3 regions of the Xanthobacter albus genome follow, and region 3 is predicted to be linked to each of the others. Evidence: riboswitches for the same ligand, from Rfam matches in the RefSeq annotation. Region 3 holds a riboswitch; each other region holds the start of a gene.

Region 1 (3,267 bases), 390 kb from region 3:
GCAGGCGGTCGAGGTCGAGGCCGGCCGCGCTGACATGAGCCACGAGGTTGATCGAGCCGAGGTTGCAGACCGCCACCTCGTCGGCGCTGGTGTTCAGCGTGATCTCGGTGCACAGGTTCGAGGAATGCACAACCCCGGCATGCTGCTGGGGTGAGCGCAGGTTGCAGGGGTCCTTGAAGGTGACCCAGGGGTGCCCGGTCTCGAACAGCATGGTCAGCATGCGCCGCCACAGGTCCACCGCCTTCACCCGGCGCCAGACCCGCATCTCGCCCCGCTCCGCCCGCGCCTCGCAGGCTTCATAGGCGGCCTTGAAGGGCTTTCCGTAGAGGTCGTGCAGCTCGGGCACCTCGTCGGGCGAGAACAGGGTCCATTCGGCACCCGCCTCGACCCGTTCCATGAAGAGGTCCGGCACCCAGTTGGCGGTGTTCATGTCGTGGGTGCGGCGGCGATCATCGCCGGTATTCTTCCGAAGATCGAGGAATTCCTCGATGTCGATGTGCCATGTCTCCAGGTAGGCGCACACCGCGCCCTTGCGCTTTCCGCCCTGGTTGACCGCAATGGCCGTGTCGTTCGCCACCTTCAGGAAGGGAACGACGCCCTGGCTCTCCCCATTCGTGCCCTTGATATGCGCGCCGAGGCCGCGAACCTGGGTCCAGTCATTCCCCAGGCCGCCGGAATACTTGGCGAGCAGGGCATTGTCCTTGATAGCCTTGAAGATGCCTTCGAGATCGTCGGAAACGGTGGTGAGGAAGCAGGAGGAAAGCTGCGGGCGCAGGGTGCCGGCATTGAACAGGGTCGGCGTCGAGGCCATGAAATCGAAGGAGGAAAGAAGATCGTAGAAGGCGATCGCCCGCCCCTCCCGGTCGATCTCCCGCAATGCGAGGCCCATGGCCACCCGCATGAAGAAGGCTTGCGGCAGCTCGAAGCGGGTTCCGCCCACATGCAGGAAGTAACGGTCATAGAGAGTCTGGAGGCCGAGATAGTCGAACTGAAGATCCCGCTCCGGCTTGAGCGCGGCGGCGAGGCGGGCAAGGTCGAAACGGCCGAGCTCAGGGTCGAGCAGGCCGGCTGAGATGCCGGTTTCCACATAGGCGGGAAAGTATTCGGCGTAGCGCTCCGCCATCTCCGCCTGGGTCGCCTCGTCCGGCCGGCGGTGCACAAAGGAGAGCGCCTCGCGCCGCAGGCTGTCGGTGAGCAGGCGGGCGGAAACCTTGGCATAGCCGGGCTCGGTCTCGATCAGCGTGCGGGCGGCCAGGATGGGCGCCTGGGCCAGCTCCGCCCGCGAGATGCCGTCATAGAGATTGCGCCGCGTTTCCACGAGAATCGGCTCTGCCGCCACCCCTTCGAGCCCGGCGCAGGCCTCGCGGATGAGCGCTTCGAGCCGGGCCGCGTCGAGCGGCGCCAGCGTGCCGTCGGCCGCCCGCATCCGCAAGGCTGGGGCGGCTTCGGCCTGCTCCTTCGCGGCCCGCGCGGCGGCGCGCTCCTTCGCCCGCTCCTCGCGATAGAGCACATAGGCGCGGGCCACCTTGTGGTGCTCGCCGCGCATCAGCGCCAGCTCCACCTGGTCCTGGACGTCCTCGATGTGGAAGGTGCGGCCGGCATCGGCCCGGCGGGTGAGGCCCGCCACCACCTGCTCGGTGAGGGCGGAGACGATCTCGTGCACCCGGCGGGAGGCAGCGGCTTGCCCGCCCTCAACCGCCAGGAACGCCTTGGTGAGCGCCACCGCGATCTTGGACGCATCGAACGGCGTGACCGCGCCGTTGCGGCGGATCACCTGATAGCCTGGCCCGGCCGCGTGCGTGGCCGGGGAGAGGCTCGCGGGCAGGCCCGCGGCGACGGGCTGGCCGGTCTGGATGGAAAGGGACATGCGCCTTGAACCCCAAGAAGTTGGGAGCAAAGGCCGAGCGGTCGCAAACGGGGCACGGGCGATGCCGCCGCGCCGAAGATGCGATCCACCGGGACACCCCGCCCGAGGACGATATGCGGTGTCACGGCAGGTCTCCTGGCTCGCGGGTCATCGCTATCGGTCCGCCTTCCCGGGCTTGCGCCCAGTGACATGCGTGGACCTCGGCTCGCCGCTCACAGTTGCGGGGGCAGCGCCGGCATCGCACCGGCTTCCCTCTTGGCTCTCGCTCTTTCGAGTCGAGAGACCGTGACCACAACATGTAGCGCCGTTTAGCCGACTGCTGTCAATATTTGGCGGGCGCTATCCTCCGTTCGGCACGTCTTGTGGAAAATGGCGCCACCGCCGGCAGGGCCTGCCGGCGGTGGGCTGGGGCCGGAGCGGAGCGTCAGCCCGCGGCGCGCAGGGCCTGGGCCGCGGCCACCATGTTGGCGAGGGCGGGGCGCACCTCCTCCCACCTGCGGGTCTTCAGGCCGCAGTCCGGGTTGATCCAGATCTGCGCGTCGTCGAGCCGGCGGCGGGCGAGGGAGAGGAGCTCCGTCATCTCCGCCACCGAGGGCACGCGCGGGGAGTGGATGTCATAGACGCCGGGGCCGATCTCGTTGGGATACTTGTAGGTCTTGAACGCGTCGAGCAGCTCCATCTTCGAGCGCGAGGTCTCGATGGAGATGACGTCCGCGTCCATGGCGGCGATGGCGTCGATGATGTCGTTGAACTCGGAGTAGCACATGTGGGTGTGCACCTGGGTCTCGTCGGCGACGCCCGAGGCGCACAGGCGGAAGCACTCCACCGCCCAGGCGAGATATTCGCCCCACTGGCCCCGGCGCAGCGGCAGCCCCTCGCGCAGGGCGGCCTCGTCGATCTGGATCATGGCGGTGCCCGCCCGCTCCAGGTCCTCGACCTCGTCGCGGATGGCGAGGGCGATCTGCCGGCAGGCGGCGGCGCGGGGGATGTCGTCACGCACGAATGACCAGTTGAGGATGGTCACCGGGCCGGTCAGCATGCCCTTCACCGGCTTCTGCGTGAGCGACTGGGCATAGCGCCACCACGCCACCGTCATGGGCGCGGGGCGGGAGACATCGCCGAACAGGACGGGCGGGCGCACGTAGCGCGAGCCGTAGCTCTGCACCCAGCCATGCTTGGTGAAGGCGAAACCGGAAAGCTGCTCGCCGAAATACTGCACCATGTCGTTGCGCTCGAACTCGCCGTGGACCAGCACGTCGAGGCCGATCTCCTCCTGCCAGCGCACGGCACGCGCCGTCTCCTCGCGCAGGAAGGTGGTGTAGGCGCCGTCGCTCAGCGTGCCCTTGGCGTGGGCGGCGCGGGCCTGACGCACTTCGGCGGTCTGCGGGAAGGACCCGATG
Region 2 (3,267 bases), 390 kb from region 3:
TCACAATATTTGCCGACGAGACAGCGCGGAATGACTGAAAATGCGTGGATTTGCGAGGCGTAGAGCGCTGATTTGCAAATGTTGCGAATCTCGGAGCCAGGCATGAAGAAGACCTTCGTGGGCGTGCGGCTGAAGCGGCTGCGGGAAGAACGGGGCCTCACCCAGGCGGCGCTGGCCCAGGCGCTCGGCCTCTCCGCCAGCTATCTCAACCAATTGGAGAAGAACCAGCGCCCCCTCACCGTGCCCGTGCTGCTCAAGATCAACGCCATCTTCGGCGTGGACGTGCAGCTGTTCTCGGAGGGAGACGAGGGGCGGCTGGTGGCGGACCTGCGGGAGGTGTTCGCCGATCCCCTCAACGGCGAGCAGGTGAGCCTCGCGGAGATGAAGGAGGTGGCCTCCGCCATGCCCGCGCTCGGGCGCGCCGTGGCGGCCCTGCACCGGCGCTGGCGCCACGCGCTGGAGCGCGCCGACGCCATGGCCGGAGAGCTCGGCCTCGGCTCAGGCGGCATCGCCGCCCCGGCGGCGCTGATGCCTTACGAGCAGGTGCGCGATTTCTTCTACGCCCACCACAACTACTTCGCGGAGCTGGATGAGGCCGCCGAAAAGCTGGCGCAAAACGCGGATCTGGCACCCGGAGACATGGCCGAGGGCCTCGCCCGCCATCTCGAAACCCGCCACGGCGTGCGCGTGGCGCGCACAGAGGGCGAGAGCCAGCGCCGCTTCCTGCCCGGCGAGCGCGTGCTGCGCCTTTCCCGCCGGCTCGACGGCGGCCAGCGTGCATTCCAGATCGCCACCCAGCTCGCCTTCCTGGAAGCCGGCGAGACCATCGCCCGCCTCGCCGGAGCGGCCGCCCAGGGGGCGCGGGAAAGCCACGCCCTCGCCCGCATCGGCCTCGCCAATTATTTCGCCGGCGCGCTGCTGATGCCCTACGACGCCTTCCTCAAAGCGGCCGAGGCGGAACGCTACGACATCGAGCGGCTCGGCGCCCGCTTCGGGGTCGGCTACGAGACCATCTGCCATCGACTCTCGTCCCTCCAGCGGCCGGGCGCGCTGGGGGTGCCGTTCTTCTTCATCCGCGTGGACCGGGCGGGCAACATCTCCAAGCGCCAGTCGGCCACCGATTTCCACTTCTCGCGCGTGGGCGGCACCTGCCCGCTGTGGAACGTCTACGAGGCCTTCGCCCAGCCCGGCCGCATCCTCACCCAGCAGGCGCAGATGCCGGACGGGCGCACCTATCTCTGGATCGCCCGCACCGTGCACCACGCCGCCGGCGGCTATGGCGATCCCGGCAAGACCTTCGCCATCGGCCTCGGCTGCGACATTCGCCATGCCGGCCGGCTGGTCTATTCGCGCGGACTCGCCCTGGACGACCCGGCGGCGGCCACGCCCATCGGCGCCGGGTGCAAGGTGTGCGAGCGCCCCGCCTGCCCCCAGCGCGCCTTCCCTCTCATCGGCCGCCCACTGGCCGTGGATGAAAATCGCAGCGCGTTCACGCCCTATGCGGCGGGCTGAGTAGCGCCCGCGCACCACCGCGCGGGCCGCGACATCAACGCCCCCAATTGGAATCACGACATAAGCATATCCTTATATGATGCTTGACAGAACCGCCGCCCACGGACAGACTGGTCGGCGTCGAGGTTCCGCGGTCCGGTTTTCCGGTGCCGCGGCTAAGAGGGAAGCCGGTGCGAAGCCGGCACTGCCCCCGCAACTGTCAGCGGCGAGCCAAGCTCCATCCATGCCACTGGGCGCGAGCCCGGGAAGGCGGACGCAAGGCCGTGACCCGTGAGCCAGGAGACCTGCCCCGGCAACAGAAACGTCCTCGGGCGGGGTGTCCCGGTGGTGCGCTCAAGCTCCGCCGGCTCCCGCCGCGCGGGGGCTCGACGCCTGCCCTCACGGCCCGCCCACAGCAGAAGGGCTTCACGCCGTGACCGCCTCCGCCAGTTCCCGTTCCGCCATCCCCGTCGCCACCCTGGGCACGCCCCGCATCGGCCCGCGCCGCGAGCTGAAGGCCGCGCTCGAAAGCCATTGGGCCGGCAAGACCTCCGAAGCGGAGCTGCTCGCCGCCGCCGCCGCCCTGCGCGCGCAGAACTGGGCGCGGCAGAAGGCGCGGGGCATCACCGTCATCCCCTCCAACGACTTCTCGCTCTACGATCAGGTGCTGGACACCAGCGTGATGGTGGGCGCCATTCCCGAGGCCTACGGCTGGAGCGGCGGCAAGGTGCCGCTCGCCACCTATTTCGCCATGGCGCGCGGCAGCGGCGGGGCGGCGGCAGGCGCCTGCGGCCATGTTCACCACGCGGGCACCGGCGCGCCCGCGCAGGAAATGACGAAGTGGTTCGACACGAACTACCACTACATGGTGCCCGAGCTCGCGCCCGGCCAGCGCTTCGAGCTCGCCTCCCTCAAGGCCGTGGAAGAGTATCGCGAGGCCAAGGCCCTGGGCTTCGAGACGCGCCCCGTGCTGCTCGGCCCCGTCACCTTCCTGAAGCTCGCCAAGTCCAAGGCGGCGGACTTCGATCCCCTCTCCCTGCTCGGAAACCTGCTGCCGGTCTACACCGACATGCTGCGCCGCCTCGTCGCCAACGGCGCGGAATGGGTGCAGGTGGACGAGCCCTGCCTGGTGCTCGACCTCGACGAGACCGCCCGCGACGCCCTGCGCCGTGCCTACGGCGCCTTCGCCCGCGCGCTGCCAAACCTCAAGATCATGCTCGCCACCTATTTCAGCGCGCTCGACGATAACCTGGACACCGCCCTCTCCCTGCCGGTGGCTGGCCTGCACCTCGATCTCGCCCGCGCGCCGGAGCAGCTCGAAACGGTGGCGGCGCGGGCGCCGAAGGGCCTTGTGCTCTCGCTCGGCGTCATCGACGGGCGCAACATCTGGCGCGCCGACCTGCCGGCCCTGGCGGAGCGTCTGAAGGACGTGGTGGCGCGGCGCGGCACCGATCATGTGCAGATCGCGCCCTCCTGCTCGCTCCTCCATGTCCCCATCGATCTGGACCAGGAGACCGGTCTCGACCCGGAGCTGAAGTCCTGGCTGTCCTTCTCGCTGCAGAAGATGGACGAGCTGCGCGTGCTCGCCGCAGCGCTCTCCGGCGCGAGTGACACGGTGAAGGTCGCGCTCGAGGCCTCCGCCGCTGCGGCGGCAGCCCGCCGGACCTCGCCCAAGGTGCACAATGCCGCCGTCGCCGCCCGCATCGCCATGGTCACGGACGAAATGGCCCGCCGGAAGAATCCCTTCGCCGCGCGCGCCGAGCTGCAGCGGCGGCG
Region 3 (3,267 bases):
CTTCGCCGGCTCCAGCCAAGGCGCGAAGACGCTGGACCTGTCGCAGGGCGGGGTGCTGCTCGCCGCGCTTTCCCCCGCGCCGGCGGTGGGCGCGCCGGTGCGGCTGGAGCTGGGCGGCATGGGGCTGCTCGCCGGCCGGGTGGCGGGCATCAGCACGCTCGGCTGCCATGTCGCCTTCGACGACTGCGAGAATGCGGGCGTCAAGGCGCGCCTCGCGGCGCTCGCCGCGGAGGCGGCGCCTGCCATCGCCCGTGCGAGCGCGGGGGCGGAAAAGGTGCGCCTCGTCCTCGAAGAGGCGCTGCGGAACCGCCTGATCTCGCAGCCGGAGCTGTTCGATACCCAATACCGGCCGGTGCCCGGCTCCGATCCCCAGCAGGTGACGACCGCCTCCCTCCCGCTGCTCGAAAGGCTGCTGCCCGCCGTGGTCGAGGCGCTGGTGGAGGAGGACCGCAGCCTGGCCTTCTGCGTGGCGGTGGACATCAACGGCTATCTGCCGGTGCACAACGCGCGCTATTCCAGGCCCCAGCGGCCGGGCGATCCCGCCTGGAACAACGCCAACAGCCGCAACCGCCGCATCTTCGACGATCGCGCCGGCCTCCTGGCCGCGCGCAACACCAAGCCCTATCTGGTGCAGGTCTATGCCCGGCAGATGGGCGGCGAGGTGGTGATGATGCGCGAGGTGGATGCGCCCATCTTCGTCGCCGGCCGCCACTGGGGCGCGTTCCGCACCTCCTACAAGCTCTGATCGCGGGGCCGCTCGCGATATCTCACGGCGCTCGGGCGCGCTGCGGTGCCGGCCGAGGCGGGGCCGATCCGGCAGAAGGGGCGCCGCGCGGTCGGGAAGTGCCGCTACGCCACCCGCGCGAGGCTCCGGTTGAGCGCGCGCACGGCCCATCGCCGCCCGTCGAAGCGCAGGTCGGTGAGGCTCAGCGGCTCCACATCGATCCGCCAGAAGGCAGCCGCCGGCGCATCGAGCGCGAGAAGGACGGCGCATCGGATCACGGCCGCATGGGTGATGGCGAGCGTGTGCCCACGCCCGCCGCTCTGGCTCTCCATCCATGCGGAAAGGCGCGCCCGGAGGTCCGCCAGGGTCTCGCCGCCACGGGGCGGGCGGATGTCGTCCCGCATGAACGCCTCGAGGGCCTCAGGCTCGGTTGCCGCGATGTCGGCGATACCGCGTCCGGCCCACGGGCCGTGATCCAGCTCCGCGAGGGCGGGCTCCGCGCCGGCCTCGATGCCGAGGGCATCCGCGGTCTGCCGGGCGCGCAGGGCGGGGCTCATGAACGCGCGGTCGTGGCGAGGCAGGCACGCGGCCAGCCCGGCGAGTCCGGCCAGGGCCTGCGATTCGACCGGCTCGTCCGCCGGGAAGGCGGCCCGGCGCATGGCCAAGGTGGGGGCGTGGCTGAGAAGCGTGAGGCGAAGCATGGCGTGCAAAATGCCATGATGCAGCACCGCGATGCCACATTCCGTTGACACGCGGGCGTGCCGGCGCCTAGCTTGGATTGTCGAATGCGGATTGGAAGCCGGTGAAATTCCGGCACGGTCGCGCCACTGTAGATCGGGACCTCCCTTGTCGTCCCGAAAGTCAGATCTGATCAGCGCTCGACCATATTCACCCAGCGGGACGCGTCATCCCCGGAGTGCGCCATGTCCGATCTTGTCCTGAAGCCTGCCGTCCACCCCGCTCCCATTCCGGTGGGCGAGATTCTGCCGTGGGCGGTGTTCGCCGGTCTCATCCTCCTGCTCGCCATCTATTTCGTCGGCGCGGAGGAGGGAGCCACCTCCCTCATTTCCGGTTCCTACGTCCACGAATTCGTGCACGACGGGCGTCATCTCCTCGGCTTTCCCTGCCACTGAGGAGCGCGTCATGGTCGGAAATCTTCTGCTGCGTGGCATGCTTGTCGGCGTGGTCGCGGGCCTTCTCGCGTTCGGGTTCGCGCGGGTTTTCGGGGAGCCCCCGGTGGCGCACGCCATCGCCCTGGAGGAAGCCGCGGGCCTTGCCAAGGGCGAAGCGCCCGAGCCGGAGCTCGTGAGCCGCGAGATGCAGGCGGGCCTTGGCCTGTTCACCGGCGTCGTCACCTTCGGCGCCGCCCTGGGCGGCCTGTTCGCCCTGGTCTTCGCCTTCTCCCAGGGCCGCCTGACGCACCTTTCGCCGCGGGCGACCGCGGGCCTTCTGGCGCTGGGCGGCTTCGTCGCGCTCGTGCTGGTGCCGGGGCTGAAGTATCCGCCCAATCCGCCGGCGGTGGGCGATCCCGAAACCATCGGCCTCAGGACCCAGCTCTACTTCGCCATGCTGGTGGCCTCGCTGGTCGCCGCATCCGCTTCTGTGGCGCTCGGCCGCCGGCTGCATGCCGGGCTCGGCACCTGGAACGCCGTGCTCGCCGGGGTCGCGGCCTATGGGCTGCTCGTGGTGCTGCTGCAGGCCGCGCTGCCTTCGGTCAACGAGGTGCCCGAGCAGTTCCCGGCCACGCTGCTGTGGCAGTTCCGCCTCGCCTCCCTGGGCATCCAGGCGATCATCTGGACCACGCTGGGCCTGCTGTTCGGATACGTGGCGGAACGCTACCTCGCCAACGCCCGCCCCGGCTCCGCGCGGCTCACCTCCGTGGCTGGCGCGCGCTAGAGCAATTCCAGCGAAAGTGCGCCGCGGTTTTGCGTCCGGAATTGCGTCAAGCCAATAAGTTAGAGCATTTCCGGCGGATCGGTTTTCGCCGGAAATTCTCCAGCGCGTTCCCGGTCGGGGGAGGCTGAAGCTCCGCCTGCGTACCATCGGCTCACGGCCTGCGCGATCGCCGTGAGCGGATGGTGTCCTCTGTTGCGGACCCGATAAGCCTCGTCCTTCACCCGAGATTGGACGTCCCCTGTTATGAAGAAGAGCGGAGCCGATGCGGGCGGCAGGCGCGCTGGCGCATGTGCCCGGCGGCTGGCGGTGCTCGTCGTGGCGCTGCTGGCGCCGCTTCAGGCCCTCGCGCACCGGGGGACCGCGCCGGGCGACCGCAGCGGCCTTGAGATCGCCGGCGTCACCCATGGCGAGATGGCTGTCATCGCGGGCTTCGCGCCGGCCATCCGCGCCGTGGCGCAGAACCAGACGCGTACCGACCCCACCTTCCGGCGGCTCGCGAACTTCGCCGCGCTCCAGCGCACTTATTGCCTCTGGGGCCTCATGCCCGGCAGCGTGAGCGACGAGGACAGCCCCTTCAACGCCTGCATGCACGCCTATCTTTCGGCGCTGCGCGCGGTGCTCGTGCACATGCGGGACATGCCGGGCCG

Evidence for each region. Region 3 has a riboswitch for cobalamin ahead of V5F75_RS18415 (CbtB domain-containing protein). Riboswitches for the same ligand answer to the same signal wherever they lie in the genome.
Region 1: linked by a shared signal. The riboswitch ahead of V5F75_RS16835 (ribonucleoside-diphosphate reductase subunit alpha) and the one ahead of V5F75_RS18415 (CbtB domain-containing protein) in region 3 are both predicted to bind cobalamin.
Region 2: linked by a shared signal. The riboswitch ahead of metE (5-methyltetrahydropteroyltriglutamate--homocysteine S-methyltransferase) and the one ahead of V5F75_RS18415 (CbtB domain-containing protein) in region 3 are both predicted to bind cobalamin.

What each region holds. Positions count from the first base shown of each region.
Region 1 covers NZ_CM195532.1:3,728,424-3,731,690, reverse strand. The annotation lists gene V5F75_RS16835 (ribonucleoside-diphosphate reductase subunit alpha) at 1-1,867, opposite strand, end outside; cobalamin riboswitch at 1,976-2,170, opposite strand; gene metE (5-methyltetrahydropteroyltriglutamate--homocysteine S-methyltransferase) at 2,292-3,267, opposite strand, start outside.
Region 2 covers NZ_CM195532.1:3,725,127-3,728,393, forward strand. The annotation lists gene V5F75_RS16825 (short-chain fatty acyl-CoA regulator family protein) at 103-1,512, shown strand; cobalamin riboswitch at 1,619-1,818, shown strand; gene metE (5-methyltetrahydropteroyltriglutamate--homocysteine S-methyltransferase) at 1,925-3,267, shown strand, end outside.
Region 3 covers NZ_CM195532.1:4,115,827-4,119,093, reverse strand. The annotation lists gene V5F75_RS18425 (methyl-accepting chemotaxis protein) at 1-745, shown strand, start outside; gene V5F75_RS18420 (histidine phosphatase family protein) at 850-1,425, opposite strand; adenosylcobalamin (AdoCbl) riboswitch at 1,492-1,646, shown strand; gene V5F75_RS18415 (CbtB domain-containing protein) at 1,648-1,857, shown strand; gene V5F75_RS18410 (CbtA family protein) at 1,868-2,620, shown strand; gene V5F75_RS18405 (hypothetical protein) at 2,864-3,267, shown strand, end outside.